Regions from separate parts of the Streptomyces sp. SAI-170 genome, predicted to be linked through region 3. Evidence: riboswitches for the same ligand, from Rfam matches in the RefSeq annotation. Region 3 holds a riboswitch; each other region holds the start of a gene.
The links. A riboswitch is a leader RNA that binds a small molecule or an ion and turns the genes downstream of it on or off. The one in region 3 is predicted to bind cyclic di-AMP.

Region 1 (4,427 bases), 930 kb from region 3:
GGCCGGCGATCTCGCAGACCCGAAGCCTGGCGACCCCGCAGCCCCGAAGCCCGGCGACCCGGCGGGCCCGGAGGCCGGCGATCTCGCAGACCCGAAGCCCGGCGATCTCGCGGGCCCGAAGCCCGGCGACCCCGCGGGCCCGAAGCCCGGCGACCTCGCAGACTCCAACCCCGGCAACCCAGCGCCCCCCGACCCCGACGCCCCCGCGCCCAGCACCAGACCCCCCGAGCGGCGGCGGATCTCCTGCACCCGGACCCTCGTCCGCGCCCTGCCCGCCGTGCTGATTGCCGCCGGTGCGGCCTACGACCGCTTCACGCCGGCCGCGTACACCGCGGTCCCCTTCTTCACCGCGGCCCCCCTCGTCGCCGCCCCGCTCTACTCCCGGCGCGGCACGCTGCTCACCGGGGCCGCCGCGGTCGTCGTCGTACTGGGCGTGCATCTGCTGATGGGGATCGTCCTGGACGTGGAGTCGGTCACCGAGCTGGTCACCGTGGTGACGGTGTCCTTCCTGGCGGTCGTCATCAACATCCTCGTGCGTCGCGGCGACGAGCGCCTCGCCTCGGCGCGCGAGATCGCCGAGGCCGCGCAGCGGGCCGTGCTGCCTGAGCCCGCCGAGCGGATCGGCGGGTTCGAGATCGCCGCGCGCTACGAGGCGGCGCAGGAGGACGCGTTCATCGGCGGCGACCTGTACGCGGTGCAGGACAGCCCGCACGGGGTGCGGCTCGTGGTCGGGGACGTACGCGGCAAGGGCATGGGCGCGGTGTCGGCGGTCGCCGTCGTCATCGGGGCGTTCCGGGAGGCGGCCGAGCAGGAGGCCACGCTGGAGGCGGTCGCCCAGCGGCTGGAGCGCGCCCTGGACCGGGAGGGCACGCGGCGCGACGGGCTGGACGCCCACGAGGGGTTCACCACGGCCGTGCTCGCCGAACTCCCGCACGGCGACGGCGTCGTACGCCTCCTCAACCGCGGCCATCCCGCCCCGCTCGTGCTGCACGCCGACGGCACCCTCGTCCCGCTGTCCGCCCACCGGCCCGCCCTGCCGCTCGGCATGAGCGACCTCGGCCGCCGGCCCGACCGCACCGAGGAGCACCCCCTCCCCGGCGGTGCCACCCTGCTGCTCTTCACCGACGGTCTGTCCGAGGCCCGTGACGCCCGCGGGGTGTTCTACGGCCCCGAGGCGCGGCTCGCCGGGCGCACCTTCCGCGGCCCCGGCCAGTTGCTGCGCACCCTCGCGGAGGAGGTCCGCCGGCACACCGGAGGCGCCCTCGCCGACGACATGGCGCTGCTCGCCGTACGGCGCCCGGGCCCGGGGTGACGTGCTGTGACCGGGCGAGCGCCCTGCGCATAACATCTGAGTCACCATCAAAAACTCGGACGGTACTGAGGCCCGGTCAACTCGCCCGTTTTTCGCCCCTCGTGGGTTCTACGTCCCTGTCGATCGCGTTAATGATCAAGCCGAACGGCTTGGAATTGGAGGCCCGGTTCTATTAACGTCCGATAACGCAGCGCGGTCGTCCCAGCCGTCACAAGAGACGGCTCCGTGCGCACGCGCCGAATCCCGTCAGGGAACCGGGGAACCACCAACTTGGGGTGAATCGGGCGTATTTCGCCGTGGACACACGGTGGCATATACGCGCGTAGGAGACCTTCCTGCTCCGAACCCGTCAGCTAACCCGGTAGGCGAGAAGGAAGGAAAGGAGCACGCCCACGTGGCGTCCAACCGCCCTGCCCCGCATGCCCCGTTCATGCCGGGCCAGCGCACCGCCGAGACCGAGGAAACGTTCGTCTACGGCGGCCACCCCACCGACGAGGGACCGTGGGAGGAGTGGAACCCCACCGCGGACTCCGTCCGCCCCGTCCGCGGCCGCCACCGCGTCGCCAAGCAGCGCGGCGGCGGACTCGCCCGCAGCTCCACCGTCCTCGGCGTCGGCGTCATAGCCGCGGTCGGCGCCGGCGGCATGGCCAGCGCCCAGTCCGGCAAGCCGCCGGTCGCCATCTCCATGCCCGACCTGCCCTCCATCGGCTCCCTCATCTCCGACGACGCGCCCGCCGAGGAGACCACCGAGGCCGCCGCCCCGCTCAGCAGCCTCGGCACCGACACGGCCGACGCCACCGAGGGCACCGCCGACGCCGGTGAGGCACTGCGCGCCCGCATCATGGCGCAGGCCGCCCAGCAGCAGGACCAGGCCGACACCAAGGCCGCCCAGGCGGCCCAGGCCGCGGCTCAGGCCGCTGCCGAGAAGAAGGCCGCCGAGGCCGCCGCCCAGGCCGAGAAGGAGGCGGAGGCCAAGGCCGCCGCCGAGAAGGCCGCCGCGGAGGAAGAGGCCCGCAAGAAGGCCGAGGCCGAGCGCCTCGCCGAGCTGGCCCGCCAGTACACGCTGCCGACCTCCTCGTACACGATCACCTCCACCTACGGCCAGGCCGGCTCGATGTGGTCCTCCGGCTACCACACCGGCCTCGACTTCGCCGCGCCCACCGGTACGCCGATCAAGGCGGTCCACACCGGCACGATCACCGAGGCCGGCTGGAGCGGGTCGTACGGCTACAGCACCGTTCTCACCCTTGAGGACGGCACCGAGATCCGCTACGCCCACCAGTCCTCGATCAACGTCAGCGTCGGCCAGACGGTCAACACGGGCGATGTCATCGGGCGCGTCGGCGCGACCGGCAACGTGACCGGGCCGCACCTGCACCTGGAGGTGCACATCGACGGGGCCGGCGTGGACCCCATGGCATGGCTGCGGGACCGGGGTCTGAACCCCTGACGCCCCCTCGGCTCGACTGAAACCCCGGCGGTCCTGACGACAACCCCCCGACGTCAGGGCTGCCGGTTTCGTCTGCCTAGGGGCAGGCCCTAAGACCTAGGGGCAGGCCCTAGGACCGGTACGGGTTGTACGCCGGGTACAGCGGCTGGGCCGGGTAGGCCGGGTGCGGCTGGATCCCGTAGCCGTAGCCGGGCGCGTAGTACGCCCGGACCGGTGTCGTCGCCCGGGCCGCGTACTGCAGAGCCGGGTGGGCCACCTCGTGGCGGGCCCACAGCTCGTGCAGCAGCGCCCGCTCCCGTACGACGAAGTCGGCGCTCGCGCGGCCGCGGCGGGCCCGGTGCCGCAGGAAGGCCAGGGACGTGGCGTACGCCTCGTACTGCGCCACGGCCCGCTTCGCCCGCTTGCCCAGGTGACGGTCGGCGTACTCGCGGGCCAGCCGGCGGGCGCGCATCGAGCCGAGCGCGTACGGCTCCGCCGGGGTCAGCCAGCCCGCCGCGACATACGGCGGGAGTTCCTCGCGCACCGTGCGCAGCTCCCGCTGCCGGGTCCAGATCACCAGCCACGTCAGCAGGCCGAACGCGGGCACCATGAACGCCCCGTACACCGCCAGGAACCCGAACTCGCCGAAGGTCGCCGAGCCGTTCCACAGCGCGTGCATGCCCATCGCCAGCAGGAGGCCGCAGAGGGGGACGGCCGTGCGGCGCAGGGTCTGGCGCTCGGCGGACAGCGCGGCGACGCCGAAGCCGATGCCGGTCAGGACGGTGAACAGCGGATGCGCGAACGGCGACATGATCACGCGGACGAAGAAGGTCGCGGCGGTGACGGACGCGATGCCGCTGTCGCCGGTGAGCTGGTCGGTGCCGAAGGCGTTGCCCAGATAGAGGATGTTCTCCGTGAACGCGAAGCCGGTCGCGGTGACACCGGCGATGACGACGCCGTCGACGATCCCGGTGAAGTCCGCTCTGCGGAACAGGAACAGCAGCAGGATCGCGGCCGCCTTCGCGGACTCCTCGACGACCGGCGCTATCACCGTCGCGCCGAGGGTGTCGGCACTGGACGGGTCGGCCGTCGCCGTCGCTATCCAGCGCGTCGCGAAACTGTTCGCCACGATCGCGATCAGCGCCGCCGCGCACGCGCCCCAGGCGAAGGAGAACAGCAGATTGCGCCAGGGGCCCGGCTCCACGCGGTCCAGCCAGCGGAACGCGGCTATGAGCAGCGGAACGGGCAGCACCGCGAGGCCCAGCCCCACCAGGAAGCCGTCCGTGCCGGTCTGCTCGCGCACCAGGGCCAGGATCACCAGCCCGGACAGCGCCAGCAGGGTGATCAGCGCGGCGTAGCGCACCCAGGTGCGTTGCCACCAGTGCGGATGCCGTGTGCCGCCGGCGGAGCCTGAGCCTGAGGGACGGGGCGGATGTGCCGGGTACGCCGGGTACGGAGGACTGGTGGCCACGACATCGACCCTAACGGGGGATACGGGGTTGGCGCTTGGCTTCCCTAGGGGGCTGAAGGCTTCCTCAGGGGGCTACGGGGTCAGCCCCGGGCTTCCTTCTCGCCGTGCTGTACGCGACGGAAGAGCAGGTCGTTCACCACATGACCCTTGTCCAGTCCCTGCCCCTCGAAACGGGTCAGCGGACGGAAGCCGGGGCGCGGAGCGAAGCCGCCGTC
Region 2 (4,427 bases), 180 kb from region 3:
AGCCAGAACAGCACCAGTGCCGCGTGCGCGAGCCAGGCTGCATGCTCCGCCGCCGCGAGCGTCGCCCCGAGCACGGCGAGCCCCTCCGTCGCCACACAGCCCAGGAACACCGCACCCGGCATACGCGGCTTCCAGTGCTTGATGACGTCCACCAGCAGCACCGGCCACAACAGCGTGGCCAGCGCCAGCAGCGCCCCGGCCAGGGCCTGCCAGCCCAGAGCGGACACGCGCGTGCCGAGGACGGTGGTCGCGGCGACGGCCGTCAGCGCCGCCGGCGTCCCGGCCTCGGCCAGCCACCTCGACCGCTCCCGCAGCAGTCGTACGACGAAATCCGCGGCCAGTCCCAGCCACGCGGCGCCGGCCAGGGCGAGCAGAATCCGGGACAGCACCTCGTGCCCGGCCAGGTGCAGCCCGACCGAGACGACGCCGGTCGCCATCACGGCGGCCCCGGCGGCGGGCGGGCGTTGCGCCCACCAGGCGCGCAGGGAAGAGGTACCGGGCATGCGGCCGATGCTAGGGAGCGGGTACGGGGTCCGCGCGTTCGCATGGGCCATCCAGTGGCGCGCCCTCGAGGCGGCGGCCCGGCACCGGGCTCGCCGCCCCAAGACCGACAGCTCGCTGAGCGGCGAAGGTCAGGCCGGCCGCACCACGCTGTGGATCGAGGACTCCCCGTCGTAGTAGATCGACTCCTCGCGGACGTACGCGCCCGGCTTCGGGGCGTGGATCATCATGCCGTTGCCGATGTAGATGCCGACATGGGTGACGTCGGCGTAGAAGAAGACGAGGTCACCGGGCTGGGCGTCCGACAACGGCACCGTCGTGCCGGAGTTGACCTGGTCGTACGTGACGCGCGGGATGTCCACGCCCGCGGCCTTCCAGGCGGCCTGGGTGAGACCGGAGCAGTCGTAGGAGTCGGGGCCGGTCGCGCCCCAGACGTACGGCTTGCCGATCTGGGCGCGGGAGAAGGCGAGCGCCTTCTCGGCCTTGGCGGCGTAGGTGGAGTCGGTGGTCGGGGAGGTCGGGGTCGTCGAGGGGTCAGAGGTGCCGGTGCCGCCGGTCGAGGTGGACGAGTCGCCGCTCGCGGCCTCCTCCTGCGCCGCAGCCTCGGCAGCCTTGCGCTGCCGCTCCTCCTCCGCGGCCTGCTGCGCGGCGAGCTCGGCGGCCTTGCGGGCGGCCTCCTCGCGCTTGCGTTCCTCGATCGCCGCGAGCCGTGCCTTCTCCTCGGCGGTCAGCTGGGACAGCAGCACGCGCGCGGTGGAGAGCTTCTTCTGGACGGTGGCCTTGGCCGTCCTCAGCTCGGTCTGCGAGTCGGTGAGCGTCGACAGGCTCTCGGTGGCCTCGCGGCGCTTCTCCATGGTCGCGGACTGCTGGGTGATGTAGTCGTCGACCGCGTCCTTCTGGCGGCCGGTGAGCCGGTCCATCAGCTGGGTCTGGTCGAAGTAGTCCTGCGGGGTGTCCGCGAGCAGGAGGGTCGCCGTGTCGGGCGCGGACGCGCCGGTGCGGTACTGGGCCGCGGCGAAGGAGCCGAGCTGCTCGCGCGCCTCGTTCAGCTGCTCGGTGCGCTTCGCCACGTCGTCGAGGAGGGAGTCCACGCGCTTGCGCTGCTTGGCGGTCCGCTCCTTGGCGGCGTTGTACTTCTCGGTCGCCGTCTCCGCCTGCCGGTAGAGATCGTCGACCTTCTTCTCGACCTCTTCCAGGCTCGCCCGGTCGTCGTCCGAGGGGCTGGCGTTGGCCGTCTGGGACAGCAGGGCCACGGAGGTGAGGGCCGCGGTGGCCAGGGCGGGGGTCCGTATGCCTGCGACGCGCGTCCCGGTGGTGCGCGGCTTGCGGTGCGACGCCAAGGGTGGCGACTCCTTCCATCTGCCGCCTACCGGGTTAGCTGTCGGGTTCGGGCGTGTTCGGAAGGTGTGCCCTACGGCGCTCCCCGCGAGGGAGTGGGCCGATTCACCCCAGGTTCGGTGGGTCCCCGGCTCCGGTGGCGTGCGGGCGCACCGGACTCGGCGGAGGCCGCGCGGCCCGGCGACGTTCGCCGGTGGGGGTCGTACGGCCTGCCCGGCACCGTAGCCAACTCGTGTGGCCCCTGTGAAGGTTGACGGGTGATATGCCCGATACATTTTCGTGACCTTGGCGTGAGCGGGACAGAAGTGCCGCAGGCCGTGCCCACAGGGTCACGCAGGGTGGTGTCGGCGGAGTTCTCGAGACGGCGACCGGTTGTCAGTGGCGACCCCTAGACTCGGAGAGCGATGAGCAGCCTCTTTGACGACAGCTTCCTGGCGGACCTCCAGAGCCCTCGCGGGCACGAGGAGGAGCACCCGCCGCCGCCCGAGGACGATCACGCTCCGGAGCAGCTTCCGGACGATCTGTTCGGCGGGAAGTTCGACGTGCCCCCGGACCGGGACGCCTACTACCGCGACGGCGCCCCGCGCCCGGCCCTGGACGCGGCAGCGCTGCTGGAGGGGCTGAACGAGAACCAGCGCGCCGCCGTCGTCCACTCCGGCACGCCCCTGCTCATCGTGGCCGGCGCCGGCTCCGGCAAGACCCGTGTGCTCACCCACCGCATCGCCCACCTGCTCGCCGAGCGGAACGTGCACCCGGGCCAGATCCTCGCGATCACCTTCACCAACAAGGCCGCGGGCGAGATGAAGGAGCGCGTCGAGCAGCTCGTCGGCCCCCGGGCCAACGCGATGTGGGTCATGACCTTCCACAGCGCGTGCGTGCGCATCCTGCGCCGCGAGTCCAAGAAGCTCGGCTTCACCTCCTCCTTCTCGATCTACGACGCCGCCGACTCCAAGCGCCTGATGGCCCTGGTCTGCCGCGACCTGGACCTCGACCCCAAGCGCTTCCCGCCCAAGTCCTTCAGTGCCAAGATCAGCAACCTCAAGAACGAGCTGATCGACGAGGAGGACTTCGCCGCCCAGGCCTCCGACGGCTTCGAGAAGACCCTCGCCCAGGCCTACGCCCTCTACCAGTCCCGGCTGCGCGAGGCGAACGCCCTCGACTTCGACGACCTGATCATGACGACGGTCAACCTGCTGCGCGCCTTCCCGGACGTCGCCGAGCACTACCGCCGCCGTTTCCGGCACGTCCTGGTCGACGAGTACCAGGACACCAACCACGCCCAGTACGCCCTGGTGCGCGAGCTGGTGGGGACCACCGAGCACCCCGTCGATGTACCGCCCAGCGAGTACGACGTGCCGCCCGCCGAGCTGTGCGTCGTCGGTGACGCGGACCAGTCGATCTACGCCTTCCGCGGCGCGACCATCCGCAACATCCTCCAGTTCGAGGAGGACTACCCGGACGCGACGACGATCCTGCTGGAGCAGAACTACCGCTCCACGCAGACGATCCTCTCCGCGGCCAACGCCGTCATCGAGCGCAACGAGTCCCGCCGCCCCAAGAACCTGTGGACCAACGCGGGCTCCGGCGCGCGCATCACCGGCTATGTCGCCGACACCGAGCACGACGAGGCGCAGTTCGTCGCCGACGAGATAGACCGCCTCACGGACGCGGGCGAAGCGAAGGCCGGCGACGTCGCCGTCTTCTACCGCACCAACGCCCAGTCCCGCGTCTTCGAAGAGGTCTTCATCCGCGTCGGCCTGCCCTACAAGGTCGTCGGCGGCGTCCGCTTCTACGAGCGCAAGGAGGTCCGGGACGTCCTGGCCTACCTCCGGGTGCTGGCCAACCCCGAGGACTCCGTCCCGCTGCGGCGCATCCTCAACGTCCCCAAGCGCGGCATCGGCGAGCGCGCCGAGGCGATGATCGACGCCCTCTCCCAGCGGGAGAAGATCAGCTTCCCGCAGGCGCTCAAGCGGGTCGACGAGGCGTACGGCATGGCCGCGCGGTCCACGAACGCCGTCAAGCGGTTCAACACGCTGATGGAGGAACTCCGTACGATCGTCGAGTCCGGCGCGGGACCGGCCACCATCCTGGAGGCCGTCCTCGAACGCACCGGCTACCTCGCCGAGCTCCAGGCCTCCACCGACCCGCAGGACGAGACCCGCATCGAGAACCTCCAGGAACTCGCCGCCGTGGCCCTGGAGTTCGAGCAGGAGTCGGAGGAAGGGGCCGCCGGAGGGCTGGCCGCCTTCCTGGAGCGGGTCGCACTCGTCGCCGACTCCGACCAGATCCCCGACGAGGACGAGGAAGGCTCCGGCGTCATCACCCTGATGACCCTGCACACCGCCAAGGGCCTGGAGTTCCCCGTCGTCTTCCTCACCGGCATGGAGGACGGCGTCTTCCCGCACATGCGCGCCCTCGGCCAGACCAAGGAGCTGGAGGAGGAGCGCCGCCTGGCCTACGTCGGCATCACGCGCGCGCGTGAGCGGCTGTACCTCACCCGCGCGGCACTGCGCAGCGCCTGGGGGCAGCCGTCGTACAACCCGCCCTCCCGCTTCCTGGAGGAGATCCCGACGCAGCACGTGGACTGG
Region 3 (4,427 bases):
CGGCAGTGTCGACCCCGACGCGATCCGCGCGGCCGTGCTCGCGGTGAGCGGCTGGCACGACCCGTACCGCGACACCGTGCTCCACCTGCTGGAGCGCCTGCCCGCCGACCGGGTCCGCGGCCTGCTCGGCCCCTGGCCCCACCGCTACCCCGACCGCGACCGGCCGCCCGGCCCGGCGATCGGCTTCCTCCAGGAGACGCTGCGCTGGTGGGACCACTGGCTCAAGGGCGCGGACACCGGCGTCCTGCGCGAGCCCCTGCTGCGCTCCTACGTCACCGACGCGCACCGCCCGGCCACGGCGCAGCCGGCGCTGCCCGGCCGCTGGACCGGCGAGCCCGCCTGGCCGTCGCCGCTGGTGACGCCGGTGACGTACGCCCTCCAGGGCGCCCCCGTCGTCGTACGGTCGCCGATGCACACCGGTGTGGACGCCGGCCGCTTCCGCCCGCTCGGCCATGACGCCGATCTGCCGCCCGACCAGCGCGAGGAGGACGCACGGTCGGCGTGCTTCGAGTTCGAGGTGGGCGAGGAGACCTGGGTGCTGGGGCGGCCCCGGGTGCGGCTGCGGCTGAGCTGCGCGACGCCGCGCGGGCAGGTGGCCGCCCGGCTGTGCGACGTGGCCCCGGACGGGTCCTCGACGCTGGTCACACGCGGGATGCTCGACCTCGTGGCCGAGGGGACGTCGCAGACGGCGGACTTCTCCCTTAGCGCCGCCGGGTACGCCTTTCCGGCCGGGCATCGCATCCGGCTCGCCGTCTCCTCGGCGTACTGGCCGTGGATGTGGCCCGAGCCGGAGTCGGCGGCCGGTTTCACGCTTGACCCGGCGGGCAGCACGCTGGAGCTGCCGGTGCGCTCTCGCCGGGCGGGCGCGGAGGTCGCCTTCGAGGAGCCCGAGCAGGCCGAGCCGCTGGGGGTGAGCCTGCCGGCCACCCTGGACGAGCCGCGGCCGGAGCGGCTGGTGGTGCGCGAGGTCGCCGAGGACGTGTGGCGCCTGGAGGCCCTTCCGGTTCGGGGCGGCACGCGCGTGTACCCGGACGGCCTCGAGCTCACCGAGGAGGCGCTGGAGACGTACACGATCCGCTCCGACGACCCGCTGTCGGCCCGCGCCCGCTCGGAGTGGTCGATCGGGCTGCACCGGCCCGAGCTGCCCTGGGCCACCACCGTCCGCACCCGCTCGGAGATCGGCTGCGACGCGGAGCACTTCGTCACCTCCGACGAGGTGGTGTGCACGGAGGGCGGCGAGGTCGTCTTCCACCGCACCTGGGAGCGGCGGATTCCACGGACCGCCGATTGAGGGCGAGTTGGGGCTGATGCCCTAATTGCCGCTCTTGTGACTGACGGTGAGATGGCTCACTGCGGGGCCGGGCGCGCGGCGAACGGCCCTCGCGGCATGCACGGGGCCCCGCCGCCTGGTTGAGCGGATGTCGCCATAAAGGATCAAGTGCCACAAACGGACTGATCTTGCCCGACCGGTGCTTTGTGTGAATCCGGTACTTGTTTCGCCCATGTGCTCTCGCATACGTTCCCGGCCTGCCGGGCGGACGCCGAATCCTGCCGCCGCCCATTGGCATCCACCGACCACGCAGCGGCAGGAGCGGGGGACCTAGGTAAGTCGCCGTACCGGACGTCGTACCAGCCACGACACCCGGCACGGCTTGGGGTCAAGCCATGCCTCTTCGGGCCTGGCCGGGCACCTTTCCGCCCGAACCCGACAGCTCACCTCGCAGGCGCCGGAGAGGACGTTCCCCATGCCTGCGCACACGCATGCAAACCGCCGCCCCCGTCTCGCCCGTGCCCTCACCGCCGCCGGTGTGGCCGCCGCCGCGCTCGCCCTGCCGCTCGTCGGCGCGACCGGCGCCTCGGCCGCCCCCACGACCACCACGTCGGCGACCATCTACCCGAACACCCTCGACGGCTGGATCCGCCAGTCGCTCGACGTCATGGCCCAGAACGGCATCCCGGGCAGCTACGACGGCATCTACCGCAACATCATGCGCGAGTCGTCGGGCAACCCGCTCGCCATCAACAACTGGGACTCCAACGCGCTCGCGGGCACCCCGTCCAAGGGCCTGCTCCAGGTCATCGACCCCACCTTCGCGGCGTACCACGTGCCCGGCACCGCCTTCGACCCGTACGACCCGGTCGCGAACATCACCGCCGCCTGCAACTACGCGGCGGCCCGCTACGGCTCGATCGACAACGTCTTCGGCGCGTACTGATCACCTCTCGGCCCCTCAGCCGTAGAGCCGTTCGAGGACGACGGCGATGCCGTCGTCCTCGTTCGAGCAGGTGATCTCGTCGGCCACCGCCTTCAGTTCCGGGTGCGCGTTGGCCATGGCCACGCCGTGCGCGGCCCAGTCGAACATCGGGATGTCATTGGGCATGTCACCGAAGGCGAGGGTGTCCGCGGGCGTCAGACCGAGCCGGCGGGCCGCCAGCGCCAGGCCCGTCGCCTTGGTGACGCCGCACGGCTGCAGCTCCACCGTCCCGGGCCCCGACATGGTGACCGTCGCCAGCGAACCCACCACCGCCCGCGCCACCGCCGCCAACTCGTCGTCGTTCAGGTCGGGATGGCGCAGCAGCACCTTGCTGATCGGCTCGCACCACAGGTCGTCGCGGCGGCGCACCCGCACTGCGGGCAGGGTCGGGTGCGGCATCGTGTAGCCGGGCTCGATGAGGGTGAGCCCGTCGACGCCGTCCTGGTCCACGGCCGCGTACACCTGCCCCACCTCGGCCTCGATCTTGCCGAGCGCGGTCTCGGCGAGCTCCCGGTCCAGGGTGACGGACCACAGCAGCCGGTCGGCGCCGACGTCGTAGAGCTGCGCGCCCTGCCCGCACACCGCGAGCCCCGTACAGCCCAGGTCTTCGAGGAGGGGGCGCACCCGGGGCGCGGGCCTGCCGGTCACCACCAGATGTCGGGCGCCGGCGTGCGCCACCAGCGTCAGAGCGGCCCGCGACCGATCGGAGAAGGTGTCGTCGCCGCGAAGCAGCGTGCCGTCCAGATCGGTGGCGATGAGTGAGTACGTGGTGCGCTCGGCATATGCGGTGGGTGCGGCCATGATCAGAGAATACGGACATCGCGCGCCCCCACCCCGGCGCGAACCGACCCTCGCAAGGCGCCTCCTCCCAGCCCACGCGCCCCTTCAACTCCCTTTCGCGCTCCGGTAATTCACCCCCAGGTGTCGCTTCCCGGGCCGACGGCCTGCCTGCCCGGCGCCTTCCTCTCCCCGTCCCGGCGGCGGGACCTCGCCGAGCCCTGGGGCACTGCCCAAGACGGCCGCCTCGGCCGTAACGTGTGGCCCAGCCACCCACCTGTGCCCCGCACCGGTGGGCGGCCGCACGGCACCGCACACGGCACGCACGAGAGCGAGGCACAACCGCATGCCCCCCTTCGATGTCCCCGAGGGCGACCCCTTCGGCCCGCACAACCTTCCGTACGGTGTGTTCTCCACCGGAGGCCCGGACGAGCGGACCGTCGGCGTCCGGCTCGGTGACCACGTCCTCGACGCGGGCGCGGCGGCCCGGGCCCTCGGCTCCCCCTACGCCACCCTGCTCGCCCAGCCCTCCCTGGACCGGCTGCTGGCCGCGGGCCGCACTGCCTGGTCGGACGTCCGGCGCGCGCTGACGGCGTGGGTGACGGTGCCCTCGTACCGCGAGACCATCGAGCCGCTCATGCACCCGCTCGACTCGGTGACCCTGCACCTGCCGTTCACGGTCGCGGACTACGTCGACTTCTACGCCTCCGAGAACCACGCCCGTAACGTCGGCCAGATGTTCCGGCCCGACGCCGAGGACTCCCTCACCCCGAACTGGAAGCACCTGCCGATCGGCTATCACGGCCGCTCCGGCACGGTCGTGGTCTCCGGCACCGACGTGATCCGCCCCGCCGGCCAGCGCAAGGCCCCCACCGACCCGGCCCCGGTGTTCGGCCCGTCCGTCCGCCTCGACATCGAGGCCGAGGTCGGCTTCCTCGTCGGCACGCCGTCGCCCATGGGCAGCCCGGTGCCACTCGCCGGCTTCCGCGACCACGTCTTCGGCCTGTGCCTCCTGAACGACTGGTCCGCGCGCGATCTCCAGGCCTGGGAGTACGTCCCCCTGGGCCCCTTCCTCGGCAAGTCCTTCGCCACCTCCGTGTCGGCGTGGATCACCCCGCTGGAGGCGCTGGAGGAGGCCCGCGTCGCCCCGCCGGAGCGCACCCACCCGCTGCTGCCCTACCTCGACGACTCCGACGAGGAGCCCCACGGCTACGACCTGCACCTCTCCGTCGCGATCAACGGCCATGTCGTCTCCGAACCTCCCTTCTCCACCATGTACTGGACAGCCGCCCAGCAACTCGCCCACATGACGGTCAACGGCGCCTCCCTGCGCACCGGCGACCTCTACGGCTCCGGCACCATCAGCGGCCCCACCGAGGCCCAGCGCGGCTCCCT
Region 4 (4,427 bases), 1.2 Mb from region 3:
GACTCGTCCGAGACCTGCTCGTAGAAGCTGACCAGACGCTCGGCGTCATCGACGGTGATGGGGCGGATGCGTGCGGTGCCGCCGTCGCGCAGCACCACGTCGGCTTCCCAGTGGGCGGGGTACTCCTGCCGGTCCGGCGCGCTCTGCATGGGGCCCAGAGTACGGCTCGCGTACGACAACGGCGCGGGGCAGTCTGTGAGGACGTGGGGTCGGACCGAGGCCGCGGTCCGGCTGCCACCCCGGGACGGGCCATACGTCTGTCCCGGAGACGCTTCACGTGTGGAACACTGGTCTAGACAACCCTGAGCACTGAAGGGCAGCAACACATGGCTGAGCGCCGCGTCAACGTCGGCTGGGCCGAGGGCCTCCACGCCCGCCCCGCTTCCATCTTCGTCCGAGCCGCCACGGCCGCAGGCGTCCCGGTGACGATCGCCAAGGCCGACGGCAACCCCGTCAACGCGGCCTCCATGCTGGCCGTCCTCGGCCTGGGCGCCCAGGGCGGCGAGGAGATCGTCCTCGCCTCCGACGCCGAGGGTGCGGACGCCGCCCTCGACCGCCTGGCCAAGCTGGTCGCCGAGGGTCTCGAGGAGCTTCCCGAGACCGTCTGAGGACATTGAGCGAAAGGCTCGTCCGAATTATCGGGCGAGCCTTTCGCATATCCCGCTCGAGCGCGGTTTCCGGGCAGCAGAAATAAACCCCGGGGAATTACTCCCTCTTTGTATACGGTGCCCGTGTTAATGCCGCACGCCCGACATGTTTACGGGATGTTGCGAAGTCCTCACACGCTCCGCGCGATCGGCGCCGCCGGAAAAGCGCAGCCGGTGCGCGGCGATCGCCCGCTCGGTGTGCAGCGCGGTGATCGCCCGCGCGCGTTCGCCGTCCCCGCGCGCGACGGCGTCCACGATCGCGCCGTGCTCGGCCCAGGAGTCCACGGGGCCGGACGGCGCCTCCACGGTGTACATCCAGGCGATCTTGTGCCGCAGCTGGGTCAGCACCGACACCAGAGCGGGGCTGCCGGACGCCTGGGCCAGCGTCTCGTGGAACCAGCCGCCCAGGGAGCGCAGATCCTCGCTGTTGCCCCGCCTGGCCCGCTCCTGGCCCAGCCGGACGAGGCCGCGCAGCACCTTCAGATGGGCCTCGGTGCGGCGCTGGGCGGCCCGTGCGGCACCCAGGGGCTCCAGCAGCACGCGCATCTCCAGCAGGTCGGCGGCCTCCTGCTCGGTGGGCTCGGCGACACACGCGCCCGCGTGCCGCCGGGTGACGACGAAGCCCTCCGCCTCCAGCGTGCGCAGCGCCTCGCGGACGGGGACGCGCGAGACGCCGTAGCGGCGCGCGAGCAGTTCCTCGGTGAGCCGGCTGCCGCGTTCGTGGACCCCCGCGACGATGTCGTCCCGGATCGCCGTGCATACCGAGTGCGCCGGAACACGCATGACCGACCTCCGCCTTTAATCCCCGTGAAACGTCGACGATTGACGTGTGTTCAGCGACTCTATTGCAATGCGGCCGCATTTCCGACGGCGGGCCGGAATCCATGGATATTTTTTGGACAATCGGCCGCCGGGCGGCGACCGGAACGCCGAAAGCCCCGGCTGCGGGAGCCGGGGCTTTCTGGGCTGTCGAGGCTTTCGGGGAAGACCTGTCGGTCAGATGTTCACGCCGTGCGAGCGGAGGTAGGCGACCGGGTCGATGTCGGAGCCGTACTCGGGGCTCGTCCGGGCCTCGAAGTGCAGGTGCGGGCCGGTGACGTTGCCGGTGGCGCCGGACAGGCCGATCTGCTGGCCGGGGACGACCGACTGGCCCACCGCGACGGCGATGGAGGACAGGTGGCCGTACTGGGTGTACGTGCCGTCGTGCATCCGGATGACGACCTGGTTGCCGTACGCGCCGCCCCAGCCGGCCTCGACGACCGTGCCCATGCCGACGGCCTGGACGAGGGTGCCGCTGGCGGCGTGGAAGTCGACGCCGGTGTGGCTGCCGGAGGACCACAACGCGCTGCTGGCCTGGTAGGCGGTGGAGACGTACGAGCCGGCGATCGGGGCCACGAAGGTGTTCAGGCGCTTGCGCTCGGCCTCACGGGCGGCGCGCTCCCTGGCCTCGCGGGCGGCCTCGGCCCGCGCCTCGGCGCGCTTGACGGCGGCCTCCTCGGCCCGCTGCTCCGCGAGCGCCTCCTCGGCGGCCTGCTTCTGCGCGGCGGCCTGGGCGTCGATCTGCTCGGCGACGGAGTCGCCGATGGTGACGACCGGCAGCAGGCCGGTCTGCTCGGCCTCGGGCTCGGCGGCGAGGGCCGGCCCCGCGAGGGTGCCGATGACGCCGGTGGTGGTGAGCGCCGCGACGCCCGCCGCACGGGCGGTGCTGCGCTGCATCCGGCTGGGACGACGATGCTTCCCGGTGGCGCGCGTGAACGCCATGAAGTGGCTGGTCCTTTCCTTCCCTCTCGCCTACCGGGTTAGCTGACGGGTTCGGAGCAGGAAGGTCTCCTACGGACCCCCTCGCTTCACGCGCGGGCGTCCGATTCACCCCAGGGACTGCGATGGGTCCCCGGCTCCCCTGGCTCGCGCCGTAGGGGGACTCGGCGATGACTGTCCGGTGCCGCGGATGCGGCGCACTGCGTGACGAACAGCCCGGACGACACTAAGGGGATCATCTTTCGATCCTCTAATGGATCAGCGCTTTTGTAGCGCACGCCACAGGGCAGACGGGCAGCATCTCCTGCAATTCACAGCCAACTCGGACAAACGAGGGCCCTGATGACGCTCCGGTCACCAGGGCCCACGCGCGTGTGGCGCGAATTCGCCGTCCCTACTCGGCGCTCACCACGGTGACTTCACCGATGCCGAGGGCCTCCACGGGCTCCTTGATCTGCGCCGCGTCGCCGACCAGGACCGTCACCAGCCGGTCCACCGGGAAGGCGTTCACGACGGCCGCGGTGGCCTCCACCGTGCCGGTGGCGGCGAGCTGTTGATACAGCGTCGCCTGGAAGTCGTCGGGCAGATGCTGCTCGACCTGGTCGGCCAGCGTGCTCGCGACGGCGGCGGCCGTCTCGTACTTCAGCGGCGCCACCCCGACGAGGTTCTGCACGGCCACATCGCGCTCGGCGTCGGTCAGCCCGTCCGCGGCGAGGGTGCGCAGCACCGTCCACAGGTCCGCCAGCGCCGGGCCGGTGTTCGGGGTGTCGACGGACCCGCTGATGGCGAGCATCGACACGCCCGTGCCGTCGGGCGCGGAGCGCAGCACCTGGCCGAAGGACCGCACGCCGTAGGTGTAGCCCTTCTCCTCGCGCAGGACGCGGTCCAGGCGGGAGGTGAGGGTGCCGCCGAGGCAGTACGTGCCGAGCACCTGGGCGGGCCACACACGGTCGTGGCGGTCGGGGCCGACGCGGCCGATGAGCAGCTGCGTCTGGACGGCACCGGGGCGGTCCACGACGACGACCCGGCCGGTGTCGTCGGCGGTCACCGCCGGTACGGGCCGCGGCGCGGCCTTGGAGCCCGTCCAGGCGCCGAGGGTCTCGCCGAGCAGGGCGTCCAGGTCCAGGCCCGTCAGGTCGCCGACGACCACGGCGGTGGCGGTCGCGGGGCGCACATGCCGCTCGTAGAAGGCGCGCACGGCCGCGGAGTCGATCGCGGCGACCGTCTCCTCGGTGCCCTGGCGCGGCCGGGACATGCGCGACGCCTGCGGGAACAGTTGCCGGGAGAGCTCCTTGGCCGCGCGGCGGGCCGGGTTGGCCAGCTCGTGCGGGATCTCGTCGAGGCGGTTGCGCACCAGCCGCTCGACCTCGCCGTCGGCGAAGGCGGGCGCCCTGAGGGCGTCGGCCACCAGGCCGAGGGCCTTGGTGAGGCGGGAGGCGGGGACCTCCAGGCTGAGGCGGACGCCGGGGTGGTCGGCGTGCATGTCGAGGGTGGCGCCGCAGCGCTCCAGCTCGGCGGCGAACTCCTCGGCGGAGTGCTTGTCGGTGCCCTCGGAGAGAGCGCGGGCCATGATCGTGGCCACGCCCTCCTGGGCGGCCGGCTCGGCGTCGAGCGGCGCGTCCAGCAGCACCTCGACGGCGACGACCTGCTGGCCGGGGCGGTGGCAGCGCAGCACCGTCAGGCCGTTGTCGAGCGTCCCGCGCGTGGGCGCCGGGAACGCCCACGGCCTGGCCTCGCCCGGCTTGGGCTGCGGGTGGAAGTCCATCGCGGCGAGCTCGGTCACTTGGCCGCCTCCTCGTCGTTGTCGTGGGCGGCCTCCACCGTGGCTTCGGCCTCCGGGTCCTCGGGGAAGTCCTCGTCCTCGGTGTGCTCCGCGGACTCGGGCGACAGCGGCTCGTAGACGAGCACCGCGCGGTTGTCGGGCCGCAGCCGCGCCGCGGCGACCTCGCGGACCTCGTCGGCGGTCACCTCCAGGACGCGCTGTACGGCGGTCAGGGCGAGCTGCGGGTCGCCGAACAGGAC

Region 1: linked by a shared signal. The riboswitch ahead of RKD23_RS20025 (M23 family metallopeptidase) and the one ahead of RKD23_RS15730 (transglycosylase SLT domain-containing protein) in region 3 are both predicted to bind cyclic di-AMP.
Region 2: linked by a shared signal. The riboswitch ahead of RKD23_RS14825 (NlpC/P60 family protein) and the one ahead of RKD23_RS15730 (transglycosylase SLT domain-containing protein) in region 3 are both predicted to bind cyclic di-AMP.
Region 4: linked by a shared signal. The riboswitch ahead of RKD23_RS10150 (M23 family metallopeptidase) and the one ahead of RKD23_RS15730 (transglycosylase SLT domain-containing protein) in region 3 are both predicted to bind cyclic di-AMP.

What each region holds. Positions count from the first base shown of each region.
Region 1 is NZ_JBMGQD010000001.1:4,476,573-4,480,999, forward strand. It holds gene RKD23_RS20020 (PP2C family protein-serine/threonine phosphatase) at 239-1,312, shown strand; cyclic di-AMP (ydaO/yuaA leader) riboswitch at 1,537-1,695, shown strand; gene RKD23_RS20025 (M23 family metallopeptidase) at 1,707-2,762, shown strand; gene RKD23_RS20030 (PrsW family intramembrane metalloprotease) at 2,872-4,212, opposite strand; gene trmB (tRNA (guanosine(46)-N7)-methyltransferase TrmB) at 4,293-4,427, opposite strand, start outside.
Region 2 is NZ_JBMGQD010000001.1:3,361,954-3,366,380, reverse strand. It holds gene RKD23_RS14830 (hypothetical protein) at 1-503, opposite strand, end outside; gene RKD23_RS14825 (NlpC/P60 family protein) at 633-1,841, opposite strand; cyclic di-AMP (ydaO/yuaA leader) riboswitch at 1,850-2,013, opposite strand; gene pcrA (DNA helicase PcrA) at 2,244-4,427, shown strand, end outside.
Region 3 is NZ_JBMGQD010000001.1:3,544,552-3,548,978, forward strand. It holds gene RKD23_RS15725 (CocE/NonD family hydrolase) at 1-1,291, shown strand, start outside; cyclic di-AMP (ydaO/yuaA leader) riboswitch at 1,560-1,742, shown strand; gene RKD23_RS15730 (transglycosylase SLT domain-containing protein) at 1,746-2,216, shown strand; gene RKD23_RS15735 (HAD family hydrolase) at 2,232-3,056, opposite strand; gene fahA (fumarylacetoacetase) at 3,379-4,427, shown strand, end outside.
Region 4 is NZ_JBMGQD010000001.1:2,297,361-2,301,787, forward strand. It holds gene RKD23_RS10135 (GNAT family N-acetyltransferase) at 1-149, opposite strand, end outside; gene RKD23_RS10140 (HPr family phosphocarrier protein) at 327-608, shown strand; gene RKD23_RS10145 (GntR family transcriptional regulator) at 735-1,430, opposite strand; gene RKD23_RS10150 (M23 family metallopeptidase) at 1,644-2,408, opposite strand; cyclic di-AMP (ydaO/yuaA leader) riboswitch at 2,421-2,585, opposite strand; gene RKD23_RS10155 (M16 family metallopeptidase) at 2,800-4,188, opposite strand; gene RKD23_RS10160 (M16 family metallopeptidase) at 4,185-4,427, opposite strand, start outside.